Regions from separate parts of the Agrobacterium sp. 16-2014-1-2a genome, predicted to be linked through region 1. Evidence: riboswitches for the same ligand, from Rfam matches in the RefSeq annotation. Region 1 holds a riboswitch; the other holds the start of a gene.
The links. A riboswitch is a leader RNA that binds a small molecule or an ion and turns the genes downstream of it on or off. The one in region 1 is predicted to bind thiamine pyrophosphate.
Positions count from the first base shown of each region.

Region 2: it holds a riboswitch for thiamine pyrophosphate, as region 1 does, so the genes downstream of both, thiB (thiamine ABC transporter substrate binding subunit) here and thiC (phosphomethylpyrimidine synthase ThiC) in region 1, are expected to answer to the same signal.

Region 1 covers NZ_JBNWBX010000005.1:21,419-24,596, reverse strand. The annotation lists gene ACQZ45_RS16170 (amino acid--[acyl-carrier-protein] ligase) at 1-26, opposite strand, end outside; gene ACQZ45_RS16165 (acyl-CoA dehydrogenase family protein) at 31-1,212, opposite strand; gene ACQZ45_RS16160 (acyl carrier protein) at 1,212-1,463, opposite strand; TPP riboswitch at 1,644-1,755, shown strand; gene thiC (phosphomethylpyrimidine synthase ThiC) at 1,850-3,178, shown strand, end outside.
Region 2 covers NZ_JBNWBX010000005.1:181,590-184,767, reverse strand. The annotation lists gene ACQZ45_RS16885 (ABC-F family ATP-binding cassette domain-containing protein) at 1-836, shown strand, start outside; gene ACQZ45_RS16880 (VOC family protein) at 928-1,320, shown strand; TPP riboswitch at 1,366-1,476, shown strand; gene thiB (thiamine ABC transporter substrate binding subunit) at 1,515-2,528, shown strand; gene thiP (thiamine/thiamine pyrophosphate ABC transporter permease ThiP) at 2,548-3,178, shown strand, end outside.

The DNA of each region.
Region 1 (3,178 bases):
TCGAGAAACGATGTTTGCATATCCATGGTCTTATCCCAAGAGGCTGGTGTCCTGCTTGTGAACCAGCAGGAGATTGGCGGAATTGCCGAGAATACGGTCGTTGGAAATCATCAGGCGCGCGGAATGCGCGTCGCGAAGGTGTCGGCCAAGGCTGTAGGGCGTACCGTTCTTGTAACCCATGATGCCGCAGACCAGCATCGCTTGGTCGATGATCTCTAGAATGGTTTCCGAAGAACAGATCTTCACATTGTTCATGGCAACCGCGAACGCCATGGACATCAGCTTGTCCGGGTCGCTCTTGGTGTCTTCGTAAGCCTTTACGCCCGCAATGACGTTGGATTTGACCACCTGCAATTTCGTGGAAATTTCGGCAATGTGGATAGCGCCTGGCGGTGTGACACCGGGCGACTTGCGTGCAGCCGTCCTGACGAAGGATTGCGCGCGCAGCACCGCATCCGACGCGATGCCATACCAAACGGCGCTCCACAGAAGATGCGAGCTTGCAAGCATGGATTGCGCAGCGATTTCCGCAAATGGTTTTGGGAATATCTGCACCGCCGGTGCCTCGCCGCGGAACAGGAAACTGTCCGAACAGGTGCCGCGCATGCCGAGTGTGTCCCAGACATGGGTCTTCTCGAGCCTGTACTGATCTTTCAGGAAGACGGTCATCACCTGATCGGCCGGGGCGGCATCCTTGTGGGCGCGCGAGGTGATGAGGATGGCATCCGCATTGCTGCCGTAGGAAATGACGGTGGCGTCCTTCTCCAGCCGGCAAATGTCTCCTTCGACCTCGATAGCGCAGATGGAATTGCGCAGATTGCCGCCGATTCCGCCTTCGGTCGTGGCCGAGGCGAGCAGAAGCTGTTCGCTTGCAATGCGGCTCATGAAGCCCGCATGCCATGGGCTTGTCTCGCCGTGTTCCACAAGGCTCGATGCCTTGATGTGGTGCATGGCGAAAATCATCGCGGTTGCCGAACAGGCCTGGCCAAGCCGGGCGCAGATATCGGCGATTTGCTGTATGGATGCGCCTTCGCCACCAAGAGAGGACGGGACCTGAATGCCGAGAAGGCGCTCTTGTCTCAGCGCCTTGACGGCTTCCTCCGGGAAGCGACCGGTGACGTCCACCTCGTCCGCGTGTTTGGCGGCAATTGCTGCGACGCGGCTTGCGCGCGCGGACAGCGTTTCATCCTGCGGCGCAACGGTCACATTCATCAGGCTGCCTCTTTACCATCCAGAATGAGCTTAACGGTGTCTTCAATGGCCTTGATGCTGGCAAAGGACTTGCGGTTCAAGAGGTTGTCGGGGAATTCGATATCGAAAGCTTCCTCGATACCCAGCATCAATTGCACCGATGCAAAGGAAGAAAGACCCGCCGCATAAAGATCTGCTTCGTTTTCAATCGTATCGACGGGGGTAGGAAGCTGGCCGAATTTTGCCAGTATTTCACGAATAGTCGCATTCATTCCGACTTATCTCCCATGAATTTAACATCAGGATGGTTTGTGCTTATCGTTAATTTGAAAACGATAATATTCGCCTAAACCGTTAGGTTAATTACCACTAACGGCGCTTTTGTTGTTCGTCCACCTTTGCCAGCCATCAGCAGCACCCTTGACAAATGTCGGGCGGTGTTTTCTCTTGTGTCCATTCACCAGGGGTGTCCCGTCAAGGGGCTGAGATTCTGCTTTTATGCGCAGTGACCCGTTGAACCTGATCCAGTTCATACTGGCGTAGGGACGGTGCAAAGACCGAAGGTCGGATTGCGTGTAACTTGCGCTGCCGACGCGTCGGTATTTTCCATCATTCCGGCTCGAACTGGGTCTCCACTGTCAAACTTTGGAGCCTCATGATGAATATCGTTGCCAAGAATATCCCGCTTGTCGTCACAACCGGGCCGCATCCCGCCTCCACGAAAATCCACAAAACCGGAATTTTGCATCCGCATATTCGCGTGCCCATGCGCGAAATCGCCGTCCACCCGACGGCGGGCGAACCGCCGGTCACGGTCTATGATTCCTCAGGCCCCTATACCGATCCATTGCATAACGTTCTGATCGAAAAGGGTCTGCCACGCCTGCGTCACGACTGGGTTGTAGCGCGCGGCGATGTCGCGGCTTACGACGGTCGGCACGTCAAACCGGAGGATAACGGCTTTGCCACCGGCGAGCGGCTGACGCCGGAATTCGCCGTGCGCCACCAGCCGCTGAGGGCCACGGAAGGAAAAGCCGTAACGCAGCTTGCCTATGCGCGGGCAGGCATCATCACGCCGGAAATGGAGTTCATCGCCATCCGCGAAAATCTGGGGCGCGAAGCGGCGAAGGAGAAGCTGGCTCGTGATGGCGAGAGTTTTGGCGCGCAGATACCCGATTATGTGACGCCGGAGTTCGTCCGTCAGGAAGTCGCATCGGGTCGCGCCATCATCCCTGCCAACATCAATCACCCCGAGCTTGAGCCGATGATCATCGGCCGTAATTTTCTGGTCAAGATCAACGCCAATATCGGCAATTCCGCCGTCACTTCCTCCATGGCCGAAGAGGTGGAGAAGATGGTCTGGGCGATCCGCTGGGGTGCCGATACCGTCATGGACCTTTCGACCGGGCGCAACATCCACAATATCCGCGAATGGATCATCCGCAATTCGCCGGTACCGATCGGCACAGTGCCGCTTTATCAGGCGCTGGAGAAGGTCAACGGCATTGCCGAGGACCTGAATTGGGAAGTGTTCCGCGACACGTTGATCGAACAGGCGGAGCAAGGCGTGGATTATTTCACCATCCATGCCGGTGTTCGGCTGCATTACATTCCGCTTACCGTCAACCGTGTCACCGGTATCGTCTCACGCGGCGGGTCGATTATGGCCAAGTGGTGTCTGCATCATCACAAGGAAAGCTTCCTCTATGAGCATTTCGACGAGATCTGCGACATCTGCCGTGCCTATGATGTTTCCTTCTCGCTGGGTGACGGGTTGCGGCCCGGTTCGATTGCCGACGCCAACGACGCCGCGCAATTTGCCGAGCTGGAGACGCTCGGTGAGTTGACACAGATCGCATGGGCGAAGGATTGCCAGGTCATGATTGAGGGCCCCGGCCATGTGCCGATGCACAAGATCAAGGAGAACATGGACAAGCAGTTGAAGACATGCGGTGAGGCGCCCTTTTATACGCTTGGGCCGCTAACG
Region 2 (3,178 bases), 160 kb from region 1:
AGCTTCAGCCCGATAGCGGCACGGTAAAGCTCGGCACCAATCTGGAAATCGCGACGCTTGACCAGAAGCGTGAAGATCTCAATCCAAACGATACGCTCGCTCATTACCTCACCGACGGTCGCGGCGACAATTTGCTGGTCAATGGCGAGTTGAAACATGTGACGGGTTACATGAAGGACTTCCTGTTCCAGCCGGAACAGGCCCGCACGCCCATCCGCAACCTCTCCGGTGGTGAGCGCGCCCGTCTTATTCTTGCGCGCATTCTGGCGCGGCCTACCAACCTGCTGATCCTTGACGAGCCGACCAACGATCTCGATATCGAAACGCTCGATCTGTTGCAGGAAATCGTTGCGGGCTTTTCCGGCACGGTCATTCTCGTCAGCCACGACCGCGATTTCCTCGACCGTACCGTCACCTCCACAATCGCGCCCGCCAATCCGGACCAGCCGGATGGACGCTGGATCGAATATGCCGGCGGCTACTCGGACATGATGGCGCAACGCAAGGGTGCCGCAGAAGAAAAGCGCAAGGCGGAGAAGCAGGAAAAGGCAAAGACCGCCCCTTCCGCCTCCGCGTCGCAGGACCCCTCAAAGGCCAAGGGCAAGCTTTCCTTCAAGCAAAAATTTGCGCTCGAAAACCTTCCAAAGGAAATGGAGAAGGCGCAGGGCGAAATCGCCAAGCGTGAGCAGCGTATGGCCGATCCCAATCTGTTCACCAAGGACCCGGCTACCTTCAATACGCTGGCGCAGGAAATGACGAAGCTGCGCGAAAAGCTCGAAGCCATGGAAGAGGAATGGCTGGAGTTGGAGATGCTGCGCGAGGAAATTGAAGGGTGACTTGGTCGCGATTTCTTGACTGAGGTCTCATCCACCTTTGACAGGGAGGCGGAATTGCCGTTTCCTGTGCGGGTTCGGAGGAGTTCAGAAAATGCGCATGATCTTCGTCAATCTGCCGGTCAAGAATATCGAGACATCGAGAAGCTTCTTCACGGCTCTCGGTTTCACCTTCAATCCGGAATATTCGGATGACCGCACGCTCTGCATGATCGTTGAGGAGAACATCTTCGTGATGCTTCTTCAGGAGGAGCGTTTTCGCGATTTCATCAATGGCGATATCGCCGACGCCACACGCAGCACCGAGGTCCTGACCTGTCTCACAGCGGGAAGCCGTGAGGAAATCGACCGGATGATCGAAACGGCGCTCGCCTCGGGTGGCAGCAGCTGGAAACCGGTTCAGGATCACGGTTTCATGTATGCCGGTAGTTTTCAGGATCCCGACGGCCATGTCTGGGAACTGGTGCACATGGTGCAGCAGGCCTGACGGCAGCCATCTTGCCAATCAGAGACAGCGGGACTACATCATCATCTTGATCTAACGGGGTGTCTTTTGTGCTTGCGTGCAAAAGGCTGAGAGGCTTGCCAACCCGAAGAACCTGATCCGGTTCATACCGGCGGAGGGATTAGACGGCTTAAGGCAAGCGGCTATTTCCCTTTTCGTTTTTTGAGGAGATACCCGTGCGCCGTCGTCTTTTCCTGAATTCCCTCGTTGCCGTTTCGTTGTTTCTGCCCGGTCTTGCCACTGCTCAGGACAGACAGGAACTGACCGTCTACACCTATGAAAGCTTCGTTTCCGAATGGGGTCCCGGCCCCAAGGTGAAAGAGGCCTTCGAGAAAGTGTGCGATTGCACGGTCAATTTCGTCGGTGTGGCGGATGGCGTGGCGCTGCTCAACCGCCTGAAGCTTGAAGGGGCGGCGTCGAAGGCGGATGTCGTTGTTGGTCTCGACACCAATCTGGTCGCGGAAGCGAAACAGACCGGCCTCTTCGATATCAGCGGTATCGATGCATCGGCGGCCAAGGTGCCGGGCGGTTACAAGGACGACATTTTCGTCCCTTACGACTACGGTCATTTCGCCGTTGTCTATGACACGCAGACGATAAAAAATCCGCCGACGAGCCTGAAGGATCTGGTGGACGGCGATCCTTCACAGAAAATCGCCATTCAGGACCCGCGCACCTCCACGCCGGGGCTTGGCCTGCTGCTCTGGGTGAAGTCCGTTTACGGCGACAAGGCACCGGAAGCCTGGGCGAAGCTCCGGAAGCGCATTCTCACCGTTACGCCGGGCTGGTCGGAATCCTATGGCCTTTTCACCAAGGGTGAGGTGCCGATGGTGCTCTCCTACACCACGTCGCCTGCCTATCACATGGTCTCGGAAAAGACGGATCGCTATCAGGCCGCGGGTTTTTCCGAGGGGCATTACATCCAGATCGAGGTTTCCGGCCTTCTCAAAAACGCGCCGCACAAGGAACTGGCGAAGCAGTTCCTCGCTTTCACGCTCACATCAGGATTTCAGGATGCCATTCCGGAAAACAACTGGATGATGCCGGTCGCGGCAACGTCCACGCCCCTGCCCGAGGCATTTTCCAAACTCGTCGTACCGCAGAAGACCTTCCTGATGGACCCGGAAGAGGTGGCGAAGAACCGCAAGGCCTGGATCGACGAATGGCTTGCGGCCATGAGCATGAACTGAGCAAGAGGCACGCCCGCGCATGATGCTGCGTCGCGACTACAGATGGTCGATCATTGGCGGAACGGCGGCGTTTGCCGCCGTTTTCCTGTTCATGGCGCTTGCTGTATCAGCACTCCTGTCTTTCGATGCCGGCACATCCGCCACCGGAATCGTGGATGCCTACACGCTGCGCATCCTGCGCTTCACGCTCTATCAGGCAACGTTGTCCACTGTTCTTTCCATTGTTCTCGGCCTGCCGGTGGCGCTTGCGCTCTCCCGCAGACAGGATTTTCCGGGGCGGATTTGGATTATCAGGTTGATGGCTGTGCCGATGGGGCTGCCGGTCATCGTCGGCGCCTTCGGCATCATCACGATCTGGGGCAGGCAGGGTGTTTTGAATACTGCCCTTGTTTTTGCCGGTGCGGAGCAGCCCTTCAGTATTTACGGCCTTTCCGGCATTCTCATCGCCCATGTGTTTTTCAATCTGCCGCTTGCGGTGCGGCTGATGCTGGCCGGGCTGGAGCGGATTCCGGGCGAATATTGGCGGATGGCGGCAAGTCTTGGCATGGGGCCGGTTTCGGTTTTCCGCTTCATCGAGTGGCCGGCCGTCTCGCGGCTTGTTCCCGGTATTGCCGGGCTTGTCTTCATGCTGTGCGCCACCAGCTTCACGC